DNA from 2 places in the Sorangium sp. So ce381 genome. Region 2 is predicted to be linked to the other one. Evidence: riboswitches for the same ligand, from Rfam matches in the RefSeq annotation. Region 2 holds a riboswitch; the other holds the start of a gene.

The links. Region 2 has a riboswitch for cobalamin ahead of WMF29_RS21150 (ribonucleoside-diphosphate reductase subunit alpha). Riboswitches for the same ligand answer to the same signal wherever they lie in the genome.
Region 1: another riboswitch for cobalamin. It lies ahead of WMF29_RS04870 (TonB-dependent receptor); the one in region 2 lies ahead of WMF29_RS21150 (ribonucleoside-diphosphate reductase subunit alpha).

What each region holds. Positions count from the first base shown of each region.
Region 1 is NZ_CP150336.1:1,314,394-1,318,848, forward strand. It holds gene typA (translational GTPase TypA) at 1-1,149, opposite strand, end outside; cobalamin riboswitch at 1,310-1,517, shown strand; gene WMF29_RS04870 (TonB-dependent receptor) at 1,755-3,998, shown strand.
Region 2 is NZ_CP150336.1:5,615,037-5,619,491, forward strand. It holds gene WMF29_RS21135 (dockerin type I domain-containing protein) at 1-625, shown strand, start outside; gene WMF29_RS21140 (hypothetical protein) at 884-1,189, shown strand; gene WMF29_RS21145 (hypothetical protein) at 1,186-1,719, shown strand; cobalamin riboswitch at 1,841-2,048, shown strand; gene WMF29_RS21150 (ribonucleoside-diphosphate reductase subunit alpha) at 2,397-4,455, shown strand, end outside.

The DNA of each region.
Region 1 (4,455 bases), 4.3 Mb from region 2:
CTGGAGCTCGCCGCGGCCGAGCACCACGAACGTGTCGGGCACCTCCGTCGGCTCCACCCGGATCGCGAGGTTCTTCATCGCCTCGCGCTCGAGCCGCTCCTTCAGGTGACGGCTCGTCAGGTACTTCGACTGCTTGCACTTGCCGGCGAAGGTCGACGTGTTGACGCCGATCTTCATCTTGATCGTCGGCTCCTCGACGACGATCCGCGGCAGCGCCTCGGGGTGCGCCGGATCCGTGATCGTGTCGCCGATCGTGACCGCGTCGATCCCGGCGATCGCGATCACCTCGCCCGCGACGGCGCTCTCGACCGCGACGCGCTTCAGCCCCTCGTAGGCGTAGAGCATCTTCACGTAGCCGCGCGACTGGCCGCCCTCGGCGAGGAGCGCGACGTCGGCGCCGGACCGGGCGGTGCCGCGGACCACCCGGCCGACCGCGAGCCGGCCCACGTACTCGTCGTGGGTCGTGTTGCAGACGATGACCTGGAGCGGACCGTCGGGGTCGCCGGAGGGGCCGGGGACCCGCTCGAGGATGGTCTCGAAGAGCGGCTCGAGGTCCTTCGCCTCGTGCTCGAGCTCGCGCTTCGCCTGGCCGAGCTTCGCCACGGCGTAGAGCGTCGAGAAGTCCATCTGCGCGTCGCTCGCCTCGAGGTCGCAGAAGAGGTCGAACACCTCGGAGAGCACCTCGTGGGCGCGCGCGTCGCTCCGGTCGATCTTGTTGATGACCACGATGACCGGGAAGCCGCGCTGGAGGCACTTCGAGAGCACGAAGCGCGTCTGCGGCAGCGGGCCCTCGGCGGCGTCGACGAGGAGGAGCGCCCCGTCGGCCATCATGAGCGTGCGCTCGACCTCGCCGCCGAAGTCGGAGTGGCCGGGCGTGTCGACGATGTTGATCTTGACCCCGCGGTACCGGATGCTCGTGTTCTTCGCGAGGATGGTGATGCCGCGCTCCCGCTCGAGGTCGTTCGAGTCCATGACCCGCTCGGCCACGACCTCGTTCTCTCGGAAGGCGCCCGACTGGCGGAGCATGTGATCGACGAGGGTCGTCTTCCCGTGGTCGACGTGGGCGACGATGGCGATATTGCGGAGATCGTTACGGGGCATATACGGCGGCGGCCGTGTAGCACGCGACCCACGGAGGAGCGAGCCCATCCTCGCTAGAGCCCGAACGTTCGGCCTGCACGGCAGCGGCGCGGCAGCCGCGCAGGGAGGCGCTCGGATGGAGAGCGCGAGGCGCGCGCGTGGCGCGGGCGAGCCCGCGCCGGGCGGGCGAGCGGAGCGCTAGCGATTGACAGCCGAAGGCGCGCGGCCATAGGGTGCGCGCCGTGCTGGTGCCCGGGCGTTCGCCTGGGCCGAAGAGGGAACCCGGTGAAATTCCGGGGCTGCCCCGCAGCGGTAAGCGAGAACGACCTCCACCCCAAGCACTGGCCCGACGAGGGCTGGGAAGCGGTGGACAGTAGGGAGCCGGCCAGGCCGGAGCGCTCGCGAGCCCGAAGACCTGCCAGCGCCCGGCGGCGGGAGACATCCGGCGCCGGTTCGACCTGGGAGCCTCGAGGGAGGCGGTGAGGTCCGAGCCGGTGCAGCTCTGCCTCTGCCACGTCCCGGATACCGAACCGCCCCCGCGTCGCCTTCCGGTCGCCCGCGGGGGCGAGAGGTCGGTCCAGCGCACCGTGCGATGGCCAGCCATTTCGTCCTCGCGGAGCTCGACGCGAGCGGCCCGAAGCCGCTCCGCGCGATTGCGGCGAAGGAGGACACGAATGCTGCGCGAGACGGTCACGACGAGCCACGGGCACCGCCATCCATTTCATCTGCTCGCCGCGTTATCCATGGTGCTGGCCGCCGCGCGGCCCGCGCGCGCCGAGGGCGACGCCCCCGCGGCGCCCGCCGCCCCGCCGGAGGCCGCCGCTGCACAGCCCACCGGTGAGGGCACGCCCGCGGGCGGCGCCGCGACCCCTGCGGGCAGCGCAGGCGCGCCCGAGGGCGACGCCGCGATCGAGGTCACGATCCAGGCGGAGAAGCCGGGCAGCGAGGCCGCGTCGCGCGTCTCCGTCGGACACCGGGAGCTCGAGCTCAGGCCGAGGCTGCGGCCGGGCGACATCCTCGAGTCGGTCCCCGGGCTCTTCGCCGTGCAGCACGCGGGCGGCGGCAAGGCGAACCAGTACTTCCTCCGCGGGTTCGACGCGGACCACGGGACCGACGTCGCCTTCTTCGTCGACGGCGTGCCCGTCAACATGGTCAGCCACGGCCACGGGCACGGCTTCACCGATCTCTACTTCATGATCCCGGAGCTCGTGACAGGGCTCGACGGCTACAAGGGGCCTTATTACGCCGGCATCGGCGACTTCGGTACGGCGGGCGCCGTCAACCTGCGCTTCGCCGAGAAGCTCGAGGAGAGCTACGCGCAGGTCAGCCTGGGGCAGTACGGTATCCAGCGCGGCCTCGTCATCGCCTCGCCGGATCTCGGCGACGCGTGGCGCGCTGTGGCCGCGGCGGAGATCTACCGGAACGACGGGCCGTTCGTGAGCCCGGAGCGGCTCAAGCGCTTCAACGTGTACCTGCGGGCCACGCACGATCTCGGCGACACGGGGAAGGTCCAGATGACATGGATGTCGTATGGATCGACCTGGCACGGCTCCGGCCAGATCCCCGCGCGCGCCGTGTGCGGCGAGGGCGAGCAGGGCGGGCTGAACCCGCCGCCGTCGGCGTTCGGACAGCCGTGCATCGACCATTTCGGCGCCGTGGATCCGACCGAGGGCGGGGCGACCGAGCGGCACATGGCGTCCCTCGCCTACTCGACGGCGTGGCGGGACGCCGATCTGAGCGCGCTGGCCTACCTCGTCCGCTACCGCTTCACGCTGTACTCGAACTTCACGTTCTTCAGCGAGGACGCCGTCCACGGCGACCAGATCGAGCAGAACGACGACCGCACCGTCGGGGGCGCCGATCTCCGGTTCCGCAGGCAATACGAGATCGGCGGGGCGAGATTCACGACCTCGCTCGGCGCGCAGATCCGCGCGGACGCGATCGACAAGTCCCTCCACCACGACGAGGCGCGCGAGCGGCTCGAGGAGAAGAGCAGGACCCACGTCGACGAGAGCCAGATCGGCGTCTACGTCGAGCAGGACGCCCGGCTCCGGCGCTGGCTCCGCGTCGTGCTCGGGGCGCGCGGGCAGTGGATCGACGTCAACGTGGACGACCCGGGCGAGGACCTCGAGAGGACGGGGAACAGGTCGAGCGGCACCCGGGGGCAGATGCAGCTGCTCCCGAAGCTCACGGCGATCGTGTCGCCCGTCGAGGGGCTCGATCTCTTCGCCCACTTCGGGCGGGGCTTCCACTCGAACGACGCGCAGGGCGCGGTGCTGGGCGAGGGGGCGGCGACGTTGATCACGCCCGCGACGGGCTATGAGGTCGGCGTGCGGGTCGCGCCCTTGCGCGGGCTGTCGCTGAGCGGGGCCGGGTTCCTCCTCGACGTGGACTCGGAGCTGGTGTGGAGCGGCGACGCGGGCGCGACCGAGGCGTCGGGGCAGACGCGGCGCTACGGGATCGAGATCGGCGGGCGCTACCGGCTCGGGAGCTGGCTCTTCGCGGACGTGGACGCGACCTTCACCCGCGCGCGCTTCCGCGAGAACGCCGGCAACGCGAGCGCGGTCGCCCTCGCGCCGACCCGGACGCTGACCGCGGGTGTCGGCGTCCGCCCGACGTTCGGCGCCTTCACGCCGTTCGCGGCGCTGCGGGTCAAGGCGATCGGCGCGCGGCCCGCGACCGAGGACGAGTCGCTCACCGCCGAGGGGTTCACGGTCGTCGACGCCAACGCCGGGCTGCGGTGGAAGCACGTCGAGGTGGCCGTGGACATCCAGAACCTCTTCGACACGACGTGGCGCGAGGTCCAGTTCGCGAGCGAGTCGCGGCTGCCGTACGAGCCGGCCCCGGTCACCGGGATCCACTACTCGCCGGGGTGGCCGTTCACGGCGATCGGGCGGGCGACGCTGTACTGGGAGTAGACGCAGCGCCGCCTGAAGCGATGTCGACTCCGATGGTCCGCGCCGTCCCCGCCGCGCGTTCCACTCCACTCATGCCGGGTGGTCCTCAGGAATGCGCGACAACCCTGCTCTCGACCCATCCACGGCGCCGTCATGGCCCCTCCACGCTGCGGCTGGCCGGGGAGCTGGGGCGCCGTAGCGCTCGCCAGTCGCGGTGTCCTCGAGGTCGGGTGGCTCGCGCTGGACACGCTCGATGGCTCCACGATCGATGAGTCCGCCTTGACACGCTCGAGCCGCTCCAGCGGGTCGCGGTGGCCCTGCGCGGCCGCCGGCGGACGCTCTCGACGCCGGTTCATGTGGCCATTGCTGTGCTCGTCGCTCGCCGCTGCCAGCCGCCGTGATGACGGCTCGCGGACGCGGAGAGCAGGACAGGAAGGGAGAGCATGGCGTGGCGAACGTGTAACCATGCTGTAGGCTG
Region 2 (4,455 bases):
CGCGTTCGGCGTCGGCGGCGCGAGCGAGAACGGATACGCGGCGCTCGTCCGCGCCAGCGTGGTCACGGCCGTCCTCGGGGGCAGCCAGACGCCGGTCAACGAGGCGAGCTCGTCGCAGTACCTCGAGTTCACGCCGGACCCCTGCGAGGACGACAGCTCGACGTCGCCCATCGCGTTCGTGGGCCACACGAGCGCCCTGGCGATCGTGTGGAACCCATCGGGCGACGAGTACTCGTCCCCCGCGGGGCAGTGCTACTCGGCCGGGAGCGCCTGGGACTACTGGGAGGTCGGCGTGACGCCGAAGGTGACGCTGTACTTCCCCGACGGCGCGCCGGACTCGGACAGCGACGGCGTGCCCGACGGCGCGGACAACGCCTACCTCACGGCGAACGCGAACCAGCGCGACACCGACGGCGACGGCTTCGGGAACATCGCGGACGCGGATCTCGACAACGACGGCGACGTGGACACGGGCGACTACACCATCCTCAGCGCCGCGATGAACACCCAGCTGGGCAACCCAGGGTACAACCAGCACGCCGACTTCAACGGCGACGGGTACGTCAACACGGCCGATTACAACATCTACCTCGCGCGAAACAACACGTCGGCGCCGTTCTATTGATGTGTGGGCGCGGGCAGCGCCGCGTCGGGGATGCTCCGATGGAGCGCGCCCCCGCCCTCGGAGGTCTCATGGTGTCTCGCATGGCGCGCGCGGGCGCGCTCCTTTCGATATTCGCGCTCATCGCCTGCGGATCCGAGAGCTCCCCGTCCGGGAGCGGGACCGGCGGCGCGGGTGGCGGAGCCGCGCAGGGGTCCGGCGGCGCTGGCGGTGAAGGCGGAGCGGGCGGAACAGGCTCCACCTCCGGAGCTGGAGAGGTCGGTGGCGCTGGCGGCGCTGGAGGCGCCGCTGGCTCTGGCGACCCCGGCAGCACCGGAGGCGCCGACGGCTCCGGCGGCTCCGGAGGAGCAGATGGTGCTGGCGGTGCCGGCAGCACCGGAGGCGCTGATGGCTCCGGCGGCGCTGGCGGCACCGGAGGCGCCGATGGCTCCGGCGGCGCTGACGGCGCCGGAGGCGCTGATGGCTCCGGCGGTGCCGGAGGCACCGATGGCGCTGGCGGCTCCGGAGCCGCCGGCGGCGCAGGAGAAGGCTGCACCGGCACGGAAACGGTGTTTGCTTCCGAGGTGATCAGTTATCGCTTCGGGCCGGGTCAGACCTTCGGACAGGACAAGTTCCCGGACATCGCCTTCGGTCCTCCCAAGGGTGGGGGTTGTTGCGGCGGCTCCGCCGACGTGGTGTCTCTCGGCAACGGCGGCACCGTCACCTTCGGTTTCTCGGGCAACCTCATCGTCGATGGCCCGGGGCCGGATTTCATCGTCTTCGAGAACGCGTTCCAGAGCACCCCGACCACCGTGTTCGCCGAGCTCGCGACCGTCGAGGTCAGCCAGGACGGCGTCGACTGGAAAGCTTACTCGTGCAAGGCCACGGCGGCTCCCTATGACGACTGCGCCGGCTGGCACCCTGTGCTCGCGAACCCCGAAACGAACTCCATCGATCCCACCGATCCCGCCGTCGCGGGCGGCGACGCCTTCGACCTCGCCGACGTCGGCCTCGCTTTCGCCCGCTATGTGCGGATCACGGATCGCGCGGACATGGCCGGCCCGAACGGCAATTTCGATCTCGACGCCGTGGCGATCGCGAACGCATCCTGCCCGTGACCATCCAGGGCAAATACGCCGCTGGCACGCCGATGGTACGCCGATGGAATGACAGCATGTCGATCGCCCCGCTCGTCCGGCCACCCACAACATATCGCTTGACCTGCGCTCGGCACCGCAATATGTAGTGCCTCATGTTGGTGCCTCGGGCTTCGGCCCGGGGCTCAAAAGGGAACCCGGTGTGAGTCCGGGGCTGCCCCGCAGCGGTAAGCGAGAACGATCTCCACGACGCGCACTGGCCCTCGGGCTGGGAAGCGGTGGATCGTAGGAACCCGGCGAGAGCCGGAGCGCTCGTGAGCCCGAAGACCTGCCAGCATCCTGCGCTGGGGAGACATCCCGCGCCGGTTTGACCTGGAAGCCTCGAGGGAGGCGGGTAGGTCCGAGCTGGCGCAGACTCTCGCGCTTGTCCCGGTCCCGACCCCCTCCCGCGTTGTCTTCCTTTCGCCCGCGGGGGCGAGCGGTCGGTCCGAGGGCTCCTCCAAAGAGCCTGGCGCACCCGTGCGCATCGGCTGGCTTTCTCGTTCTCGCGGCATCGACGCGAGCGGTCCGAGACCGCTCGGAACGAGCACGACGAGGAGGATGCCATGCTGAACGAACCGTTGGTGAAGAGCAACGGCGCGGCGCCGTTGCGCGCGCCCCACGCACTCCAAGCACCCCACGCACCCCATGCGCCCGCCATGACGAGCGGCGGCGCGGAGGAGACGCTCCCGCACACGACGATGCGCGTGAAGAAGCGCAACGGATCGAGCGAGCCAGTCGACGTCAACAAGATCGTCCGGGCCGTGAGCCGCTCCTGCGCGGCCCTGTCCGACGTCGACGCGCTCCGCGTCGCGACCAAGACCATCAGCGGCCTCTACGACGGCGCGACGACGCGCGAGCTCGATCAGCTCTCCATCCAGACGGCGGCCTCGCTCATCGCCGATGAGCCCCAGTACGCGAAGCTCGCGGCGCGCCTGCTCGCGACCTACATCGACAAGGAGGTCCGCAATCAGGAGATCCACGCCTTCTCGCAGTCCATCGCCGTGGGGCGGCGGCTGGGCCTCATCAACGATCGGCTCCACGGCTTCGTCGCGCAGAACGCACGCAAGCTGAACGACGCCATCGAGCCGGGGCGCGACCACGAGCTCGAGTACTTCGGCCTGCGGACGCTCTACGACCGCTACCTGCTCAAGCACCCCGAGACGCGCCTCGTCATCGAGACGCCGCAGCAGTTCTTCCTGCGCATCGCGTGCGCGCTCTCCGAGACGGCGGCGCAGGCCGTCGAGCTCTACCGGCTCTTCTCGTCGCTCGATTACCTCCCGAGCTCACCGACGATGTTCAACTCCGGGACGAGCCACGAGCAGCTCTCGAGCTGCTTTCTGCTCGACTCGCCGGACGATCACCTCGAGACCATCTACCAGCGCTACACCGACGTCGCGATGCTCTCGAAGTTCTCGGGCGGCATCGGGCTCGCCTACCACCGGGTGCGCTCGCGCGGCTCGCTCATCGAGAGCACCAACGGGCACTCCAGCGGGATCGTGCCTTGGCTCAAGACGCTCGACGCGTCCGTCGCGGCCGTGAACCAGGGCGGCAAGCGCAAGGGCGCCTGCTGCGTCTACCTCGAGCCGTGGCACGCCGACGTCGAGGAGTTCCTCTCGCTGCGCGACAACACGGGCGACGAGGCCGCGCGCACGCACAACCTGAACCTCGCGAGCTGGGTCCCGGATCTCTTCATGAAGCGGGTCGAGGCCGACGGCGAATGGAGCCTGTTCGACCCGAAGGACGTGCGCGATCTCCCCGATCTCTACGGTGAGGAGTTCGATCGTCGCTACGCCGAGGCCGAGCGGGCGGGCCTCGCCAAGAAGACGATGAAGGCCCGCGAGCTCTACGCGCGGATGATGCGCACGCTCGCGCAGACGGGCAACGGCTGGATGACGTTCAAGGACAAGTCGAACCGCGCCTGCAACCAGACGGCGCTGCCGGGCCGGATTGTGCACCTCTCGAACCTCTGCACCGAGATCCTGGAGGTGACCTCGAACGAGGAGTCGGCCGTCTGCAACCTGGGCTCGATCAACCTCGCTCGCCACACGACCACACTGGCGGACGGCGCGATCGTGTTCGATTTCGAAAAGCTCGCGCGCACGGTGCGGACCGCGATCCGCCAGCTCGACCGCGTCATCGACCTCAACTACTACCCCATCCCCTCGACGAGGCGATCGAACCTCCGCTGGCGGCCTGTCGGGCTCGGGCTCATGGGCCTGCAGGACGTGTTCTTCCAGATGCGCCTGCCCTTCGACGCCCCGGCCGCGCGGGAGCTCTCCAGGCGGATCTCGGAGGAGGTGTATTACCACGCGCTCTCGACGTCCGCGGACCTCGCGGCGGAGAAGGGGCGACACCCGGCGTTCGACGAGACGCGCGCCGCGCGCGGAGAGCTCCAGTTCGACGCGTGGAACGTCGTCCCGGAGGACACGGCCCGCTGGGAGGCGCTCCGCGCGCGCGTCCAGGCCGAGGGGCTCAGGAACTCGCTGCTCGTCGCCATCGCGCCGACGGCCACCATCGCGTCGATCGCGGGCTGCTACGAGTGCATCGAGCCGCAGGTGTCCAACCTCTTCAAGCGCGAGACGCTCTCTGGGGACTTCCTGCAGATGAACCGCTACCTGGTCGCCGAGCTCAAGCGGCTCGGCGCCTGGAACGACGCGGCGCGCGCCCGGCTCAAGCTCGCGGAGGGCTCGGTCCAGGGCATGGACGAGCTGCCCG